Linked DNA regions of Undibacterium sp. KW1. The protein of the gene in region 2 interacts with the protein of the main gene of each other region in a pairwise test. Links are inferred from orthologs where the notes say so. Each region holds a gene or a part of one and is shown on either strand. Other genes may lie near its edges.

Evidence for each region.
Region 1: the proteins of lysA (region 2) and UNDKW_RS24545 interact in binary tests that used the Escherichia coli proteins (3 or more experiments, as listed by UniProt). The link is inferred for Undibacterium sp. KW1 from one-to-one orthologs.

Annotation. Positions count from the first base shown.
Region 1 is NZ_AP018439.1:5,468,558-5,479,034, reverse strand. The notes cover bases 3,307-6,024. They hold UNDKW_RS24545 (response regulator), read left to right. Parts: upstream 3,307-4,179; coding sequence 4,180-4,869; downstream 4,870-6,024. Other genes in these bases: UNDKW_RS24540 (ATP-binding protein), read left to right, coding at 4,888-6,024; UNDKW_RS24550 (intradiol ring-cleavage dioxygenase), read right to left, coding at 3,307-3,977. Also shown: UNDKW_RS24565 (ATP-binding protein), read left to right, coding at 1-644; UNDKW_RS24560 (hypothetical protein), read left to right, coding at 699-962; UNDKW_RS24555 (ABC-F family ATP-binding cassette domain-containing protein), read right to left, coding at 1,036-2,805; more of UNDKW_RS24550, read right to left, coding at 3,105-3,306; more of UNDKW_RS24540, read left to right, coding at 6,025-6,126; UNDKW_RS24535 (PAS domain-containing sensor histidine kinase), read right to left, coding at 6,123-7,484; UNDKW_RS24530 (sigma-54 dependent transcriptional regulator), read right to left, coding at 7,481-8,815; UNDKW_RS24525 (ABC transporter permease), read right to left, coding at 8,857-10,104; UNDKW_RS24520 (ABC transporter permease), read right to left, coding at 10,112-10,477. UniProt on the Escherichia coli protein: Response regulator member of the two-component regulatory system CpxA/CpxR which responds to envelope stress response by activating expression of downstream genes including cpxP, degP, dsbA and ppiA.
Region 2 is NZ_AP018439.1:387,263-397,928, forward strand. Bases 2,887-5,793 are described here. They hold lysA (diaminopimelate decarboxylase), read right to left. Parts: upstream 5,011-5,793; coding sequence 3,763-5,010; downstream 2,887-3,762. Other genes in these bases: UNDKW_RS01800 (ABC transporter substrate-binding protein), read left to right, coding at 2,971-3,759; UNDKW_RS01810 (Lrp/AsnC family transcriptional regulator), read left to right, coding at 5,156-5,614; UNDKW_RS01815 (transporter), read left to right, coding at 5,625-5,793. Outside these bases: UNDKW_RS01785 (3-deoxy-7-phosphoheptulonate synthase), read right to left, coding at 1-870; UNDKW_RS01790 (phytanoyl-CoA dioxygenase family protein), read left to right, coding at 1,071-1,832; UNDKW_RS01795 (TlpA disulfide reductase family protein), read left to right, coding at 1,900-2,442; more of UNDKW_RS01815, read left to right, coding at 5,794-6,416; UNDKW_RS01820 (TlpA disulfide reductase family protein), read left to right, coding at 6,528-7,049; UNDKW_RS01825 (NADPH-dependent FMN reductase), read right to left, coding at 7,074-7,610; UNDKW_RS01830 (flagellar brake protein), read left to right, coding at 7,793-8,524; UNDKW_RS01835 (cation-translocating P-type ATPase), read right to left, coding at 8,568-10,666. UniProt on the Escherichia coli protein: Specifically catalyzes the decarboxylation of meso-diaminopimelate (meso-DAP) to L-lysine. Is not active against the DD- or LL-isomers of diaminopimelate.

The DNA.
Region 1 (10,477 bases), 5.1 Mb from region 2 along the record:
AAAAGGTGCACAGCATAGTAGAAGATGAACGCAAGAGCATCGCTATAGAAATACACGATGAACTGAATGCCTCATTGATTGCCGCGCGGCTGGAAGCGCAACGTATACAGCACCTTGCTGCGCAGATGGCCGCTGGCGGTGTCAGTGAAGAAATCCAGGAGCGCGCCGGAGCCATCACCAAACTGACGCTGGATTTATATGCCAATGGCCGCAACCTGGTGCGCCGCCTGCGGCCTGAAGTATTGGATATGCTGGGTTTGCAAGGTGCAGTCGAAGACATGCTCAGGCATTACAACAGCAATGTGCCAGGCTGTCAGTTTCATTTTGACAGCGATGGGGATTTTTCAGGATTGGATAGCGGGCTGGCAATTTCAGTTTATCGCATCATACAAGAAGCCTTGTCCAACGTCATGAAGCATGCCGGGGCGACGCAGGTCGAAGTGGCCCTGACCATGCTGGAAGAGCAAAAGAGTTTGCAGATAGAGGTCAGCGACAATGGCGTGGGTTTTGATATACACCACAGCTCTGCTGGCATAGGCATCACCGGTATGCGCGAACGGGTGGTGGCTTTTAATGGCGAGATTGAATTGCAATCCTCTGCCGCGACCGGGACGCAATTGCTCATACGCTTTCCGCTTGCATGAGCCTGAAATAAGGGATATGTAAGGAATATATATGGGATACGCAGGATGAAATTCTTGTTCAGAATATCAGTTGTCAGCGTCGTTTTGTTGCTGTTGATTGCCCGGGCGGTACTGCAGGACTGGATATCTGCGTCTGCGGCTGTGTATCTGGTTTTCTTTGTGGGATTTGCTGCCCTGGCTGTTTGGATATTTTTCAGGGTATTTTCAAACGCTTCAACACAAAAAGAAAACCTGGTGGCATGCCCGGCATGCAGCATGCGTACCGATAGTCAGCGTGAGGCATGCATGTGGTGTGACCAGGGTTTGCCCGGGAGTTAAAAAAACGGAGCACGACATCTTGCTTGCCTGATGTTGCGCTCCGCCGAGGATGACTTACTGCTGGTCAGGCGGATTAATTCAGACCAAGAAACTGATTTAAATCTGCCATTTCCTGACGCCAGCTTGCCTGCTGTTGCGGCTTCTGGTGCTTGGGTCTGCGTGCCAGATCAGCATGCAATAATTCCTCCAGTTCACATAGTCTTTGCAAAGCCAGCTCCGTATCACTGAGCGCTGTCTCGCCAGCTTTGCTATGCACTGTGTCAGGTGCCGCGGACATTGCCCGCCCCGTTTCAGATGCTGGCTGTTTTTGCCGCAGACATTCATAGGCACTTTCTGCATCCAGCCATCTTTCCAGGCGACCATCCTGTACTACCCAGAATTCCTGGCAGCTTTGCTCTATCAAATCCCGGTCATGCGATACCAGCAAAAAGCCACCGGCAAATCCTGCCAGTGCTTCAGTTAATTCCTGTTTGCCCTGCATGTCCAGATGATTGGTCGGTTCATCAAGAAACAGTAAATGGTAGCTTGCCAGCGAGAGTGCCAAAAACAACAGACGTGCCCGTTCACCACCACTCAGCGATGCCACTTTTTGCTGATGTCGGTGATAAGGAAAGCCTGCTGAGATCAGCGCCTGCTTGCGTGCCAGTTCTGTCCTGGCAGTATCAGAGCCAGCGACAAAGGGATACAGCGCATCAGGCAGGCTGGCATCGCTGTTCAGTTGTTGCAAAGACTGGTCGTAATAACCGATCTGCGCTGTCGCATGCCAACTGATGTGTTCGCTGGCCTGTGTTGGCTCCTGGCCTGACTGTATCGCTTGCCAGCACTGCCTGAGCAGCGAAGACTTACCCGTGCCATTCGCGCCCAGCAAGGCGATCTTGTCACCCGGCCGTACACCGAATTGCTCCAGTTTGAACAGCGCTGGCAAACCAGGCGCTGCCCTGACTGTCAGCTTATCAAGTTGCAGTAAGTGATTGGCGGGCGATGCCTTGCCATGCAATTGCAAAGTCCAGGGCTGGCCTTCGGTGACTGTGGTTTGTTCTTCCTTCAGCCGGTCTGCCCGCTTTTGCATAGTCTTGGCTTTGCGTGCCAGTTTTTCATTGTCATACACACTACCCCAGATGGCCAGACGCTTGCTACTGGCTGCCAGCCTGTCAATTTCGGATTGCTCGGCATCACGTCTTGCCTGTGCGGCTTCATCCGCCAAAGCCAGGGATTGCAGGGCTTCAGAGCAGGGTTGGTCAAAGCAGGTGATTTGCCGGTCACGCAAGATCCAGCTTTGTCGTGTCACACGGTTCAGCAGGCGCTGGTCATGTGACACCAGCACAAATGCGCCTTTCCAGTTCAGCAAAAATTCTTCCAGCCATAACAGCGATGGCAAGTCGAGATGATTGCTGGGCTCGTCCAGCAGCAAGAGATTGGGGTCGCGTAATAAGGCCCGGCCCAATAGCAGGCGGGTATGCTGGCCACCGGACAGGGATTGTACGGCTACCCCGGCAGTGCGTGCATCGATGCCGAGTTCCTGCAAGAGGCTATCGACACGCCAGTGCAATTCTGGTTGGTCATTGATGGCATCCAGCATCGCATCGTACAGGCTCAGCGCATGCAGCGCAGGTGGCAGGTGTTGTTCTACATATTGCAGGCGGCACAGGCGTGCCATCTGTATGCTGCCGCTATGGGCGTGGCGTTGTCCTGCCAGCAGGGAAAGCAAGGTCGATTTGCCACTGCCGTTGTGACCTATCAAGCCTATGCGTTGACCGACTTGTAGGGTGAAGTTAAGGTTTTCGAATAAGACACCGTGGCTGGTGTCGAGTTGTAATGCTTGTGCAGATAATAAGGTAGTCATGCTCTTGTCTTTGTTTTGGGATGCAGGCATCCACGTCAACAGGAGCGCTAACGATAATGAGCCGAGAACTGGCCCGGAGGGTGATGGGATCTACGTGCTCTCGCCTTTTATCGCTGCGCGATGGATTCAGGACAAGAGCTGGCAAAGGTACCAAAGTTGCGTATGCCGCTGATGGCATACTTTAGAACTTCCATATTTCCTCCTTTCTTGAAAAGAGTGTAAGAGAGTGTCAATCAAACCCGATTCTATGTAAATACCGGGAGCAAAACAAGTTGCTTCTGTCCCCGGCATTGTAAGTTTTATACGGATATACCCACGGTCAGAGTCACGACATAGCCCTGTGTGGCATTGCCAGTCACGCTGACCATTTGCAGGCTGGTGCCATCGCTGAAGACATTGTCAGTTGCATATGTGATCTGCGACAGGTTGCGTACGCTGGAGGTGTAACCTGTGGCCTGGTAGGCTTCATTCAGCGTCGCCATGGGGAAGGTGAATTGCGAAGTCTTGACCTTGTTATTGGAACTGCTGATCTTGCTCACACTGGGATAGACCTCGAAATGCACGTGCGGGATACGTCCTGAATAGCAGCCAGGGAAGATCGTGGTGAAACTGACACTGCCATTGCTGTCCGTCTCCTGCACGCCGCGCAGGTAGTTCTCTGCGGTGACCCCGGATGAATACATGGAATAATTGCCATCCCTGTCACAATGCCACAGGTAGATCGCATAACCCGCCAGCGAAGCGCAACTGGTTTTGGTATTCACGAGTTGCAGCTTGATGGTCAGGGGCACACCTGCCGCCACACCGCTGGCACCGGCAATACTGGAACGTATATCACTGCGCACTATGCCGGACAGCGCCAGCGCATTGGCAATACTGACACCATTGCTGTTACTGCCGTCACCGGGATAAGGTCCGGCAGTTTCTTCCGGGATGATGCTGCAGGAGGAAGTCGTGCTGCCTGTTGTTCCTGTGCTTGTGCCTGTAGTTGTACCTGTGGTGCTTGTCGTTGATGAAGTCGTTGTTGAGGTGGAGGCGTCACTGCCACCACCACAGCCTAACAAGGTCGCAGCGCCACCCGCCGATATCCAGCGCAGCATCTGCCTGCGTGAGGCAGATGACTGCATCAGGGTATGAAGATCAGTTTCCAGTTGATTGCCATGCTTTTCCATGATGTTTTTTCCTTGCTGTGGGTATTACATTGGTGTTGCTGCATTGTGTCTTGATGACTTGTTAAGTGCAGTAAAGCAAAGGTAAAGTTAGGTAAGGATTTTGTGTCACCAAAGAAGTGCGACTGTAAAAGCAGGTAAATTTGCACGCGTACATAGATGGCTTTGCTATCATCAGTACATAGAATTCATATCCCCACACTTTATGACCAAGGTATTGCTCGCAGACGATGACGTCGAACTGATAGGCATGCTCAAGGAATATCTTGAGCGTGAGGGTTTTGCCATTACTACCGTACATGATGGCGAACAAGCCGTAGCAGAGGCTTTGTCTGGCCAGCATGCGATAGCAGTGCTGGATGTCATGATGCCGCGCATGAATGGCATCGAAGCCCTGCGCCGCATCCGCGAGCACAGCCGCATGCCGGTGCTGATGCTGACGGCGCGTGGCGATGATGTCGATCGCATCATCGGTCTTGAACTGGGGGCCGATGATTATGTGCCCAAACCATGTACCCCACGCGAATTGCTGGCCAGGCTCAGGGCCATCCTGCGCCGTACCGAGAGTGGCATGAATGCCGACCAGGACAGACTATGCCTGGTCGTGGGTGCACTGCAGATATGGCCGGGCCAGCGCCGCGCAGAATGGAATAATAAAATGCTGGACCTGACCAGCACTGAATTCACTTTGCTGGAGTTGTTGGCAAGAAATGCCGGACAAACTGTCAGCAAGAATGAATTGTCCGAGCAGGGTCTGGGCCGCCCACTGGCCAGATTCGACAGGAATATCGATGTCCACCTCAGCAGTATACGACAAAAGATCAGCGCCTTTGCCGATGGCCGTACTGTCATACAGACGGTATATCGCCAGGGTTATATGCTGACGCGCGAGTAAGTGAATAAGCGAGTAATGATGCCTAAACTCAGTATGCTGAAACTCGGTCGCTTGTTCTGGAAATTCTTTTTCTTCATCTGGCTGGCCCAATTGACGGCCATCGCCGGTATCAGTGTGACCTTCTGGATCAAACGCAGCAACGAAGACATGGCCAGGGCTGCGGTAATGGCTGTGCAGCCCGACAAACCCCAGCATGAAGACAGGCGCGGCCCCGGCTCAGGTTCTGGTTCTGAATTCAAACATGGTCCCGGTCCGGATTTTCGTGATGCAGCCAGGCCCGGTGGTCCGCCTGGTGAGCCTGGGCGGGTGCCTATGGGTATGCGCAAGCCACCGCATGATGGCGGCGATTCGCGAGCCTTCATTCCCATGACGGTTGCCCTGTTTGCCAGCCTGCTGTTTGCGGCTCTGATGGCCTGGTATATGTCCAAGCCTATACGCAGGCTCAGCGAGGCTTTTCATGAACTGACAAATGGCAGGCTACAGACGCGCATAGGGGACAGCATGGGCAAGCGCAAGGATGAACTGACTGATCTGGGCCGCGACTTTGACCGCATGGCCGAGCAGTTGACAGGTTCACTGCAAAACCAGCGCCGTCTCTTACATGATGTATCACATGAACTGCGTTCACCACTGGCACGTTTGCAGGCAGCGATAGGCCTGGCGCGCCAGCAGCCGGACAAGGCAGAAGAATACATGGTGCGCATGGACAGGGAAGCCGTGCGCATGGATAAACTGGTCGGTGAAATCCTGACACTGTCGCGTCTCGAAGCAGGTGCCCATGCAGGGCAAGACCTGATACACATGGATGAATTATTCGCTGACTTGACTGACAATGCCCACTTTGAAGCGAAGACCGCAGGCAAGGCGTTCAAGACTGAATATTCTGTCGATGCCATCAGCAAGGTGTGCGTACTGGGGCGCTATGAATTGCTGCACCGGGCGATGGAAAATGTCTTGCGCAATGCGATACGGCATACCCGTCCCGATACTGCCGTGACCCTTCACGCAGAAGTACTGGGCAGGCAATTACATGTATCCATCCTGGATGAAGGCGAAGGCGTGCCGGAAGCTGAATTGCAGAGCATCTTCCAGCCTTTCTACCGTAGTGTGCTGGCAGAACAAAGCAGTGAAGGCTATGGCCTGGGGCTGGCGATTACCCAGCGCGTGATACAGGCGCATGGCGGCAGCATTACTGCCAGCAACCGCCGTGCCGCCGGGTTGTGCATGTTGATCGTTTTACCAATCGCATTTGCTTAGGGTGATACAGGCAGGAACAGGCTGACGTTCAGGCCGCCGCCTTCACGGTTTTGCAGGCTGATCCTGCCGCCATGTGCTTCTATGATTTCACGCACCAGTGCCAGGCCCAGGCCTGTGCCACTGCGTTTGGTGGAGTAAAAGGGGATCAGGGCATTCGACATCACCGTATCTGTCATGCCGCTACCCCTGTCCATGACTTCTATGCGTATGATGCCTTGCAAGTTGCGTATGTTTAGAAATACTTCATCTTCCCGTGAGCCAGACTCATGGGCATTCTTCAACAGGTTCAGCAGCGCATGTTCCATTTGTGCCCTGTCGAGGTTGACAGGTTCTTCAGGCAAGCTGTCAGTCACGGTGAAGATGACCTGTGACTTCAGGCCTGCGATAAAGTTATCCCAGTGGGTACTCTCCAGCCTCGGTGTCGGCAGCTTGGCGAAGCGTGCATAACCATCGATAAAACTTTCCAGATGGCGGGTGCGTTCTTCTATCGTGAGCAAAATACCGGGCAGGCGCTCGGTTTGGCCACGGCTTACCAGTACCGCAGCAGAATTCGCCAGCGAGGCTATCGGTGCCAGTGAGTTATTGAGTTCATGACTGATCACACGTATGACTTTTTTCCAGGTCTGCACTTCCTGGCGGCGCAATTCCACCGTCAGGTGGCGCAGCAAAAATAATTCATGATGACGGCCATTCAGGCTGAAGTGGCGGCGCGCCAGGTGATATACCTCTTCCTCTTCTTCTGCATCTTTGGCTGCTACTGTGAACAAGCCATCGCCACCGCGCAGTATGGCCTCCCGCAATGAGGCCGAGACTTGTGTCATCACTTCATTAAAACTGAAACCTTCGAGTTTGCGTCCCTGGTTCAGCAATTGCCTGGCCGCGATATTGGCGAAGACAATGGGGCCGTGGTCAGCCACCAGCATCATCGCCACTGGCGTGTTCTGCACCATGGTATCAAGCAGCAATTCACGCTGTACCAGATTCAATCTTTGCTTGCGCAAGACATCGCCCAAGGCATTGTGGGCATCTACCAGTTCACCCAACTCGTCTTGCAAGGGCCAGTGTACACCTATGGAAAAATCATTGTCCTGGTAGCTGATGACGGTACCGGCAAGGGTATGGAATAAACGTATCATGGCTTGCAACTGGCTGCGTACTATGCCCACACCCAAGGGCAAGATAATCAGCAAACTGAGTCCGGCAGCCAGCCAGACCTGTTCTGGCAATAAATGCAGCATCAGCATGCTGACTGCAACTGCCAGCAATAAAATCGCGATGATCAACAGGCTCAGTCGCGTGAGCATGGAAAACAGCGGCTTTTTATTGGTGCCGTTGGCTGATGGCGTTTGCTCTGTCATGCGCTACGACTGATGCCCAGCCTGTCCATACGCCGGTATAAGGCCTGGCGGCTCAAACCCAGTTCGGCAGCGGCTTGCGCCACCACACCATGGGCTTTTTGCAGGGCGCGTTCTATCGCCTCTTTGTCGGGCTCCTGCTCATTGACCCAGCTATTAGCCAAAGGCAGGCCAAGATCAGTGGGCATGATTTCAGTTTTGGCGGCCAGCAGGCAGGCACGCTGCATGACATTTTTAAGTTCCCTGACATTGCCCGGCCAGGCATATTGCATCAGTGCCGATGCCGTGCTGGGATGCAGGGTCTTGCCATTGCTGAGGAAGTATTCTGCCAACGGCAAGATGTCGCCAGTGCGTTCTGCCAGTGTAGGCAAATGCAATTCGATGACGTTCAGGCGATACAGCAAATCCTGGCGGAAGCTGCCTGCCTTGATCATGGCTGGCAAATCAGCGTTGGTGGCGCTCAAGACGCGTACCTTGACCTGTCTTTCCTTGTTTGAGCCCAGTCTTTCAAAGCGCCCGGTTTCCAGCACCCGCAATAATTTCATTTGCCCGGCGAGTGGCAGGTTACCAATTTCATCGAGGAACAGGGTGCCGCCATCGGCTGCTTCAAACTTGCCTTCGCGCGCCTTGCTGGCCCCGGTGTAGGCACCAGCTTCGGCACCAAACAGTTCGGCTTCTATAAGTTCGGCTGGCAAGGCACCACAATTGAGGACGACAAAAGGGCCATCCTTGACGCTGGAATTGGCCTGTATGATTTCAGCGATTCTTTCCTTGCCTGCACCATTTGGCCCGGTGATCAGCACCGGCACATCGGCGCGGGCGACCTGGCAAGCCATGCCCAGTACCCGTTCGGTCGCAGCATCATTCCAGACCAGATTGCAGAGATTGAATTTTTGCTCCAGCTCACGTTTTTGCTTGCGTTCGCGTTGCAGTCTTTGTTGCAGGGCGCGGTTGCTTTGCCCGAGTTCTATCAGATTCCTGACTGTGGTCAATAGTTTCTGGTCATTCCAGGGTTTGCCGAGGTAATCGGCAGCGCCTGACCTGATCAGTTCTACCGCCGCATCCAGATGTGTCCAGGCTGTCAGCAAGATCACGGGCAGGTCAGGGTAGCGCTTGCGTATTTCAGTGAACAGGGCGCGACCTTCATCACCAGAGGTGGTGTCTGCGGTGAAGTTCATGTCCTGTATCACCAGGTCTATCGCCTGATGCTCCAGCATCGCCAGGCCCTGTTCTGGCGAAGTGGCACAGACCGCATCAATATCATGCAGGGAAAACAGCACTTCCAGTGCCACCGCAACGGTGGCATTGTCATCAATAATTAATACGGTAGGCATTGTCAGTGTTTGTGTTTTCAAGGCTTAGGGGTTGTAGTACTTCAGGTACTGCGGGTAGCAGTGGCCGGTGAAATCGACGCAGCACGGGCCGCCGGTCCCACCACCGCGATGATACCAAGTATCCAGAAAATTACACTGCCTCCCAGCAAATAAGCTGCAGGCAATTTGGTCAGCTCCAGCTTGCTGACCAATAACTGGTTGAGACCTATGGCCAGGGCAAGGCCGCAGGCGATACCAAAAGTGGTGATCATGAAGTTCTCAGTGACGAAATAACGCAACACGTCTATCTTGCGCGCACCCAGTGCACGGCGCACACCGATATGCTTGCGCCGTTGCGTCACCCACAGGCTGGAAATGCCGACGATGCCGCTGGCCGTTACCAATAAGAGCAAGACGCAAACGGCGATCAGCATCCAGGCCAGGCCATTGTCAGCGCGGTAGCGTCTGGACCTGTCTTCCTGCAAACTGCGCATATTGATGATGATAGGTGTCGCAGATGCTTTTCTCAATGCCATCTCAACATCCTTCATGACACGTTCACGCTGGCCGGGTTCGGCGCGTACCGAATACTTGGAGTAGGGGTCATTTGACATGCGTATGGGCAAGACCACCGAGATTTCACCTTTTTCGCCAATCTGGGCAGCATGGGTTTGCAAACGCTCAAGCACACCGATGATCCTGCTCTCGTTCGCATCGTCGCCCGTGCCAAAATAAATGGTTTTGCCAACGACACTGGCCTGACCTGGGAAAAGTTTTTCTGCGAGTGCCTTGGTAATGATGACGACATTGGGAAATTCCTTGCTGGTACTGGTGTCAATTTCGCGGAATTCACCCTGATTGAAGTCACGCCCGTCGGCCAGCTTCAGGCCCCAGAGTTTCATCACGGATTCCGATGCGATATACATCGATACGTTGGCACTGGTGGCAGCCTGCTTCCTGTCCAGCGAAACACCAGTGGTACTGCCGGACCAGGATAATGGTGTCTGGCTGACCCTTGTCACGCCCTGTACACCAGAGACCCCTCGTATGGTTGCTTCTTCTTGTTTTTGCGTGGCGATCTGCTCGGCATGATCGGCGACTTTGCGGTTGCTGATATTGATGGAAAACAGGTCATTTTCTTCTGTTAATCCACTGGGGCGTGCTACCACTTCCATGCGCAATTGAACAATATAGACGGCGTTGGTTAAAATTGCCAGGCTGATGGCAACCTGGAGGGCCACCAGGATGGCACCAGTCTTGCTGCGCAGCAGCGCAGATAAAATGGGGCGAATTTCTAGATTAAGTTTCATGATAGCCTCATTGTGATTTGAGTTGTATGGCAGGCGTCACCTGGCATGCACGCCAGGTCGGGAACAATCCCGCCAATATGGCTGCGGTGACTGACATCACAAAGGTAATGCTCAGCATTTGCCAGTCCATGTGTGCTACGACAGTCAACTGTTTCGATTGGTTGGCGATCAGGGCAAGTGCACCAAATGCCAGCAACAGCCCTGCAACACCACCAGCCAGGCCGATGACACTGCTCTCGATGAGAAATTGATTGAAGATCTCTTTACGGGATGCGCCCAGTGCACGCCGTACGCCGACTTCCGATGCCCGCACAGAAAATTTCGCCAGTAACAGACCCACGGTATTCACCAGACACAGCAACAGGAAGCCAAA
Region 2 (10,666 bases):
CTGGTTGATGACATCGGCCATGACCAGCGGTTGCAATTCCGGTTTTTTATAGCTGTTGGCATGCGAGCAATCGACCACGATATTGGGTGGCAACTTCGCCTTGACCAGCGCTTGCTGGGCCATGGCGACAGATACAGTATCGTAATTAGGGCGATCACCACCACCGCGCAAGACCACGTGGCCATACTGATTGCCGCTGGTGCGCACGATAGAGACGCGGCCCTGACCATTCAAACCCAGGAAAGAATGCGGATGGGATGCCGACAAGATCGCATTGATGGCAATGCTGATATCGCCATCCGTACCATTTTTGAAACCCACAGGCGTAGACAGACCGGACGACATTTCGCGATGGGTCTGGGATTCTGTCGTGCGCGCACCGATCGCCGTCCAGGCAATCAGGTCACCCAGGTATTGTGGTGATATCGGGTCCAGCGCTTCAGTGCCGGTCGGCAGACCGAGTTCGCAGACATCCAGCAAAAATTGGCGGGCTTTTTCCATGCCCTCATCAACACGGAAAGAGTCATCCATGTACGGGTCATTGATGTAACCCTTCCAGCCTGTGGTCGTACGTGGTTTTTCAAAATACACGCGCATGACCAGCAACATCACATCCTTGACTTCTTCCTGCAGGGCTCTCAGGCGGCGCGCATAGTCGAGGCCAGCGACCGGGTCATGAATGGAGCAGGGGCCGACGACGACGAACAGGCGTTTGTCCTTGCGTTCCAGTATGTTGCGCAGGCTCTCGCGGCTTTGCTCGACAACATCGCCAGCCAGATCGCTCAAAGGCAGGCGGGCATGCAGTTCTTCAGGGGTGGGCATGTTCTCGAAAGAACTGACGTTGATGTTTTCCAGTATGGTGTGTGTCATGTTAAGTAAGGGGCTTTTGCGTTGAATTTGGCCTACATTATCACCGATTACTGGATTTTTAGAATTGCACGCTAATCACAATCACACATTATTTGATCTGATCTGTTCTGATCGCCTAAAGATAAACTCCCCTAAAATCAAGAGTGAGCCATTTTTACTGCGTCATGACGGATGCGTTTAATGGCATTTTTTCATTGAAAATGATGACCATGTTAAGTACCGCGCAACAACAAGAATTTGCCAGCCAGGGTTTACTGGTACTGCGGCAGCAGGCCAGTGCCGCTTACTGTGAAGAAGTGATTGCCTATTGCGAACAGCAACTGGCAGGGCAGGTGCAACCGATAGAGTATGAAGCTGATACCCGCTATCCCGGCGCACCTGCTTCACGCGAGGCTGAAGGCGGCCTGACTGCCAGGCGTTTATTGCAAGCCTACGCGCGTGATCCGCGTCTGGCGCAATGGGCAACCGGCCAGGCACTGTCAGAACCCTTATTGCAATTGCTGGGTAAGGGGGCAGTGCTGTCGCAGTCGCATCACAATTGCATCATGAGCAAGCAACCGCAGTACTCAACAGCCACAGGCTGGCACAGGGATAGCCGCTACTGGAATTTCCAGCGTGCAGAACTCATATCGTCGTGGTTGGCACTGCGCAATGAAACCGTAGAAAATGGCTGCCTGCTGGTGATACCTGGCTCCCATAAAATCGATATTGATGTTGCGCAACTCGATGAAGCCCAGTTCTTGCGTACTGACCTCGAACAAAACCAGGCTTTGCTGGCGCAGGCCCAACCTGTGCCTTTGCAGCAGGGTGATGTCTTGCTGTTCCATAGCAATCTCTTTCATGCTGCAGGCAAAAACCAGACTGCGGCGACCAAGTTTTCCATGGTATTCACGTACAGGTCTGCAGATAATCCGCCGCGGCCAGGTACCCGCTCTGCGGCTTATCCTGAAATTGCCTTATAAGCGCAGACGGCAATCTCAATCTGCACTATGCTGTAAGCTATCGCTCAGACAGAAGTGGAGTATTGCCATGCTCGGTATGTCAAAGTTGTTGGCTGTAACTGTGATTGTCGCGTCCAGCCTCAGTGCCCAATTTGCCCAGGCGGCCAGCAAGGAAGTGTTCCCTGCCCAGCCTGCTCTGGCTGGCACCACGCTGAACGGCAAGCCATACAAGCTTGACACCAGTAAAGGCGATATCATACTGGTGACCTTCTGGGCGACCTGGTGCCCAACCTGTCAGGCCGAGATGCCCACGTTTCGCAAGTTTTATGAAGCCAATAGAAAATCAGGCTTTGAACTGGTCACCGTCAGCATCGATGATGCAATGAGTGATATTGATGACTATGCCAAACAGGCAAAATGGCTGAGCAGGGACAATCAGGGCTTCCCGTCCCTGTGGCGCAATGCCCCGGATTACCAGGATAATTTCGGCAAGGTATTTGCCACGCCTACCGTTTTTTTGATAGGTCGCGATGGCAAGGTTATGGAATCATACAAAGGCGGCATCAAAGCTGCGCAATGGGCGCACATCAAGGCCATCATCCAAAAGAAGCCGGGCTCGACAAAAAGTTGACCAGCGTTTCAATATTTCACCTGGGATGCAGCCGTCCTTTGTAAGCATTTTATTTGCATTTATCGTAATAAAATCTAGTCAAACTTGCTGCATTGCCATAATGACGTTACTATCTGATAAGTTTCCTGAATTGGAAGCTAATTAGAACTCATTTCATAAATAGGATGAGTGCGAACAAGACGATTTGGGATGCAGTGCAAGGCGTGGTCCGCTGCTAAGGCTCCTGCCTTAGCGAGGGCCACAACGCCGCAATGCACCCAAATCGTCAGTTCCCGGAGGGTTTACCTCATAGCGCGTGCTGGACAGCGTTGGACTCGTTATCAATAGCACCGCTATTGACTGCCTCGTCCGCCTTGCCAGCCCACGCTATGAGGCAAACGCATCTCACCCTATTTATGAAATGAGTTCTAGTTGTACCGCTAGTCTGTTCTACTCTCCCACACAATCCCTGTCCCCAGGCGCATCGCCATGCATAAGTCTGGTCTGCTGCTGTTAGGGATTTGGCATGAAAGGTCCTGGTGAAGTCAAATGCGCTTGTGCAATCCTGTTCCAGCTTTGCGGCTCATGCCCCTGCTGACTTTATTTGCGCTGGTATTTGGCATCAGCATGCATGCAGCATGCGCCAAGGAAGTGGTGATGCTGACCGCCGACCCCATAGACCAGCGTGGTCAGCCTTTTCCCTTGAAGCTGGCAGAAAAACTGTTTGAGTTTATTGAGCGCGAAGGGGGCTTGCAGATACAGCAGCAGCGCAGCCCTTGGCCAAGGGCGTTGCAGGCTGCAGAAAATGGCGAGGGCGTCATATACGGCGTCACCAAAACCAAAGAGCGCGAAAAAATCTTCCATTTTTCCCTGCCCATACAATCGAAGTATATGTTCCTGGTGACCAGGAGTGATGCCCAGTTCCGCTTCAATACCATGGCTGATCTCAAGGGCAAGACCATAGGCATACCACGCGGCTTTAGCTATGGTGACCGTTTCGACGCAATGAAAGACAATCTCTTCAAGGTTGAGGTCGATAATTACGCACCCTTGTCACGTATCTATAAACTCTTGTTCCGGCGTATGGATGCGGGATTGTTTGGCTCTGTGAATAAAGACCCGCACTTTCTTGAAAACAGGTTACAGGCCTTGCGTGATGAAAATGAAGGCAGCACTTCACCTTTTGCCGATATACGTTTGACCGTCTTGCCCAAGCCACTGCTGATAGACACTATCCATTTTGCGGTAAGGGCAGACAAGGATGACGGCATCATCGACAAACTCAATGTCGCCATCCTCAAAGCCCGCAAGGCCGGGCTTCTGGAAGAACTGCGTTAGTTCTTAAATATTTTCCAGAGCAATCAATTCCTGCACAGTCTGACGACGGCGGATTTGTTTGATCTGCTCACCATCGACCAATATCTCAGGTATCAGCGGGCGGGAATTATAGTTAGATGACATGCTGGCACCGTAAGCACCGGCATCATGGAAGACGAACAGGTCACCAATCTCGCAAGCTGGCAAATCCTGGGTCGTAACCACACCACCATCTTCTTGGGTGAACACGTCACCAGATTCACATAAAGGCCCGGCTACTACAGTAGGGCGCAAGGGCGTAGTGCGCGCTGTGCCATCTGCCGCGTGGCAGCTAATGCGATGGAAGCTGCCATACATGGAAGGGCGCACCAGGTCATTGAAACCTGCATCAACCAGCGCAAAGAAATTGCTACCCACCTGTTTTTGCGCACGCAGTTCAGAAATCAATATGCCAGATTGCGCCACCAGGAAACGCCCAGGTTCTATTTCCATGCTGATTTTGTGACCCAGCAGGGTTTCAATTTCTTTCCTGGCCTTGTCCCAGATGTCAAAATAGTGCGCAGTATCGACCGCAGGCTCGTCACCACGGTAAGGGATGGACAAGCCACCACCGATGGAAATCGCCTGCAAGTCACGCTTGCAGATTTTGACCTGTTCTATCATTGCATCGCAAACGCTTTGCAAATGGTCATAATCAACGCCAGAACCGATATGCATGTGCAGACCTACCAGCGTCAAACCATATTGGTCAATGATGGCCAGCGCGTTTTGCAGCTCTTCATGCCAGATACCATGCTTGCTTTGTTCGCCACCAGTATTGGTCTTGCGGCTATGGCCGTGACCAAAGCCAGGGTTGATGCGCAACCATACGGCATGGCCAGGATGTGCCTGCCCCAGTTGCTCCAGCATCTGCGGTGAGCCGCAATTTACCGGGATATTCAATTCCACTACGCGTTTCAGGGTTGCGCGGTCCAGTAAATCCGCAGTGAACACGATAGGCGCATGGCCACCATGTTTAGCCTGGCTGGTATAACCTGCGGCTAAAGCACGCTCTACTTCACCGAGTGAGACAGAATCCACCATCACGCCTTCTTCACGCATCAGGCGCAGCAAATGGATATTGCTGGATGCCTTCTGGGCAAAGCGGATCACATCAAATTGACGCAAGCGGGCAATTTGAGCTCTTATAATAGTGGCATCGTAAGCCCAGCAAGGTGTGTCGAATTCCTTGGCAATATGGGCAAGCTGGCTGGCTGTGATAGTCGTTGTCATGGCAATTTTTCCGGGGCATCCTGAAGTTTGGTGTAAGCTTTACAGTAACTCTACTTTAACAAGTGCAATCCATGGTTTGAATGGGATTCCATAGGGATTTATTCATCCAGCCAAGGCTTTGATCGGAAATTGACGCAAAATGCTTATGAATCATAAACTCGACCAGTTTGATCAAAAAATCCTGCAATTATTGCAACAGGATGCGCGCATGTCGCATGCAGAGATAGGCCGCCAGGTACATCTGAGCCAGCCCGCAGTGTCCGAGCGCATCAAGCGCCTGGAAGCTGCCCAGGTGATACGTGCCTATCGTGCCGATATTAATCCCAAGGCACTCGGTTATCAAATTACTGCCATGATCAGGCTCTCAACGCAGCAGGGGCGGCCTTATGCCCAGTATGTCGCCAATTGTCCTGAAATTATCGATTGCTATACCGTGACTGGGGAAGATGGCGCCGTCATGCGTGTACTGGCGACCGATGTAGAACATTTACAGCGTATCATCAATGAATTGAATGCCTTTGGCTCTACCTCGACCGCAATCGTGCTGACTACCCATGTGGCAGGTAAAGCCATCAGCGCTCCAGCAATGCTGATTGCAGAATGAAAGGAAAACCATGTCCAGAATATCCCGCCTGAATTTAGCTGCATTGGCTGTACTGAGCTCCCTCACATGCATGAGTGCTCAGTTCGCCTATGCTGCCGATGAAGAGGTCGATGCGATAACGCCTTATCGTCCTTCGGTATCCAATTCTGCGCAACTGCCTGTCGCCGGGCAACTGGAACTGGAAATGGGTATCAACACCATCAAGACCGGGCCAGCCCAGCGCCAGAGCCTGCCTTATCTTTTCAAGCTGGCTTTTTCCAAGGAATGGGGAGTCTTGCTTGGTGGTGAGGCGCATATCATCAACGACGATGGTGCAGGCCAGCATGACCGCGGCTTTGGTGATACTTCGCTGACCATCAAGCGGGCGTTTGTCATCAGTGACGATACTGCTTTTGGCCTGGAGTTCGGCAATAAATTCCCCACGGCCAAAGATGCATTGGGATCTGGCAAGTCAGACTGGACTTTGAATGGCATCGCCAGCCAGGATCTGGGCAAAGTACACGCTGACCTGAACCTGAACATGACGCACCTGGGCTTTGCTGAAGATGCGACTTCACACTGGCAAAGTGGCTTGTCAGCGTCTTTCTCGACCGAAATTAATGAAAAAATGGGCCTCACTGCAGAATGGGCTGGCTGGCACCGCTCTGGCACCAAAAACCAGGGGCAGGCGCTGATCGCCCTGACCTATAGCCCCAACAAGCGGCTTACCTTTGATGCGGGCATGACCAAGGGCCTGACCAGCAATTCCCAGGACCGCTCCTGGTTTGCCGGTGTCGTCGTGCCGGTAGCCAGGCTTTGGTAAAGCCGCTATAGCTGTCGCTGTAGAAGTAGATGTCGCTGTGATAGCGCAAAACCTGATTGTGACTTAGGTCGTATAATAGGAGCCTGCTTTGTTTCTTGCTCTGGGAAAACCATGCTGGCACCTTCTTCACCACGTAAATTTGCCATATTTTCAGTCATCGCCGCAACGGCGCTGTTAGCCCTGGCTATCGCTTTTTTTATGACTTACAAGGCAAAAACACCTATGCCGGAGGTGAGTTTCACCAATCTCAAAGGTGAAAAAATATCGACCCAAAGCCTGCGCGGCAAGGTCGTCATGGTGAACTTCTGGGCTACCTCTTGCGCGACTTGCGTTGCCGAGATGCCCAAGATGATAGAGACTTACAATAAATATAATAAGCAAGGCCTGGAGTTTGTCGCCGTTGCGATGAGCTATGATGCACCGAATTATGTCATCAACTATGCTGAAAGCCGCAAGCTGCCTTTCCATGTGTCCCTCGACCCACAAGGCAAGCTGGCGCAATCCTTCGGCGATGTGAAACTGACGCCGACGACCTATGTCATCGACAAGCAGGGCAATATCCTCAAACGCTATGTTGGTGAGCCATCCTTCAGTGAGTTACACGCCTTGCTGGAACAGGCACTGGCGGTCTGATTACCTGCTCGCCTGATATTTTGTTCAGCTTTGCAGGGTTTGCCATTCAGCCCTGGCATTAGCGAGTGCTGCCTTTAGAATTTCTGCAATTTCAGGATGGCTGATCATGCCATCCTCATCCAGCCTGGCGCCGATGACCGGGACTTGTACCGACGCCGTTTCCAGTATCCTGGCTGACATCACACTCAATACTTCACGCAAGGCCGCATCTGCATGCCTGGCCCTGGGCGAGGCATTCAAGACCACCACAGGTTTATAGACAAATACATCGCTGCTGACGGTCCAGTCCAGGGCATTCTTGATGACGCCTGTCATGCCATGCGCATACTCCGGGCTGGCAATCAGTATGATATCGGCTGCGGCTATCTGTTCTTTCAAGCTCAGTACGCTGGCGGGTGGTGATAAATCCAGATCGGGGTTGAACAGAGGCAATGTTGCCATGCCTTCATAGACCTGGATGCTGATATCCGGCGGTGCCAGGCGGCTCAGGGCACGTATCAGCATGGCATTGAGCGAGGCAGCGCGCAGGCTGCCACAAATGGCCAGTATTCTCATTGGCATATTATTTTGAAAATGGATGTAATTGCAGGCATTATGCGACAAACGGGTGATGCCTGTCGTGGCCGTTCGGTGAGCAAAAAAAGCAACTGATGTGTCAAATCATGACACAAGCGATATTATTTTATTGACCAGTAGTAATAAGCAGTCTATTTTTCAAGAAAAATAAATAAAAAGGTAAATGGATGTCTGCATCATTTAGTAATGACGAAATAGAGGACAAATTTTTCCTGTTGGGACAGAGAGAAATTCTGGGCATTTTGAATGATCTTTCGCACAGGCGCGAACCGGTCACTGTCTATTTTAACGAGGGTCGCGAATTCATCGTGACCCTGATACTCTCAGCCAGGGATGATGGCCTGGTCTTTGATATCGGTGGCGATGCGCGCGCCAATAAACTGCTGGAAAAAGCCAGTTCCTGTGTTTTTCTGGCCAGGCCGGACGGCATACGCGTGCAGTTTACAGGGCTCAACCCCCAGCGTTTCAGTTGGGGCAACCAGGATGCCTTTTGGGTGCCAATACCGGCTCGTGTCGTGCGCATGCAGCGCCGCGAGTATTTTCGCAATGAATTGCCCATCGTCGATCCGCTCAAGGTCCGGCTATATGATGAAAAAGGCGAAACCCTGGCATACTGGCCCATCTTTGATTTGTGCGTGGGCGGGCTGAGCGTACAAGTGTCGGGCCCGCCTGAAGTCAAGGTTCAGGACCACATCGCCAAATTGCATATCGTGCTGGGCATACGCAATGTCGTGCGCTGCGAAGGCATAGTGCGTCACGTCACCCAGATAGAAAAAAGCAGGCAGGGCAAGTACCGCATAGGGATCAGTTTCCAGGGCCTGCCGCATGAGATGGATGTCGCCATACAGCGTCATATCAACCAGCTTGAATACGAGAGGCGCAAGTTGTTGCCAAAATAAACACCGCAAGCCTGAGTACTGCACCTGTGACAATGCTGCTTGTTCAGGCTTTCGTCTTGCTATTTGCAAATACCCTGAGTGCAGCCATCAGGCTGATGCACAGCAGCGCTGCAAGCAGGCTGATGGCCAGGTCAGTCAAGGGTAATCTGGCAAAATAAAACAGCCTGGCTAACCCAGGCAAAAGCAGCGCCAGAGATAGCACCGCCATGGCACCAGTCACCACCCACCACAACACTGGGTTGGGCAGACGCAGACTATGCAAAATATTGGCGGACAAACTGCGGTTGATAAAGATCAGACCGATATTGCCTGTCACCATGGCTGTGAATGCCATAGCCCTGGCCTGATTCACTTCCATTTGTTGTAGGGCGAGGTAATAAATCGTCAGTATGGTCAGCAATAATGCCGATCCTTGCAGCAAACCCTTGAACAAGGTTTTACGATTGAAAATTGTCGCCCCGGTGGCCCGCGGCGGCCTTTGCATGACATCGTTTTCTTCCACTTCGGCCTCAAATACCAGTGAACAGGTAGGGTCGATAATGAGTTGCAAAAACAAGATATGCACAGGCATCAACATGACGGGCCAGCCCAGCATGACGGGGATAACTGACATGCCAATCACAGGGATGTGAACGGCAACGATAAAACAAATGGTTTTCCTGAGGTTGTCAAATATCCTGCGGCCTGATTTGACGGCTGCCACGATAGAAGAGAACTCATCGTCCAGCAACACCAGGGCCGCAGATTCACGCGCCACATCCGTGCCCCGCTTGCCCATCGCTATTCCTATATTTGCAGCTTTCAGCGCCGGTGCATCGTTCACACCATCACCGGTCATGGCAACGACTTCTCCAGCGGCTTTGAAGGCATTCACCAGGCGCAATTTTTGTTCAGGCGCGACCCGGCAAAATATGGCAACGTCTGCTATGCGCTGCTGCAATTGCGCCTCATCCATCTCATTGAGTTCTGCGCCGGTGATTACGCCACCTGTCACTGGCAAGCCACACTGTGCCGCGATATTTTTTGCAGTTGCCGGGTAATCACCGGTAATCATCACGACCCGTATCCCGGCCGTCTGGCATTCATGGATGGCTGCCGGTACACCAGCACGTACCGGGTCTGCCATGGCAATCAGGCCAACCAGTTCAAAATCAAAATCATGCTGGATGTCGGGTAGTTCATCTTGCGTCGTGTTCTCGATGACGATAGGCGCATGGACAGCTTTGAATTTTGCTTTGGCGACACCGAGTACACGCAGCCCTTTTTCAGCCATCAGGTTGACTTGTTTCAACAATGCCTCTGCATCGGCTGGCGGCAAGTGACAAAGATCGGCAACTGCCTCGGGCGCGCCCTTGGTGGCAATGACATACTGTTCCTTGTCTTCTGACGCCCAGACTCTGGACATGGCCAGCAATTCCTTTGACAGGGGATACTCTTCAACCAGTCCCCAGCCTGCGTGCAAATGCTCAGTCCTGCTGAGCATGTTTATTCCTGCACCTTGAATGGCTACCTCCATCGGATCAAAAGGCTCACGGTGACTGGCCAGAATGGCGTACTCCAGCACCTCATGAAACTCTTCCGGTAATTCAGCTCTAGGTTGCTGGCAGTCAATGAGCTTATTTCCTGCGAATAATTGGACGACTTCCATTTTATTTTGCGTCAGTGTGCCGGTTTTATCCGTACAGAGCACCGTCGTTGCACCTAGCGTTTCTATGGCTGGTACTCTTCGCGTCAATACCTGTTGCCTGGCCATGCGCCATGCGCCTATACCCAGGAAGAGCGTTAATACGACAGGCAATTCTTCTGGTATCAGGGCCATCGCAAACGTAAGGCCTATCAACACCCCATCCAGCCAGAGCTGGCGGCTGTATCCATACCAGAGTGCCAATAGCACCGCCATGCCCAGGCTGGAGAGGGCGACATATTTGACGACCTTGCGGGTTTCCACTTGCACCCGCGTGGGTTCGATGTCGACTGATGACAAGGCTGCGCCTATCTTGCCTATGGCAGTCTGGCCACCCGTTGCCAGCACTTGCGCCAGTCCTTTACCTTGCACCACCAGACTGCCAGAAAAGACAAAAGGCGTATCTTCGCCACCAGCCTGCTCCATCGCCGCTGGTGAAACTTCCTGGGTCGTTTTGT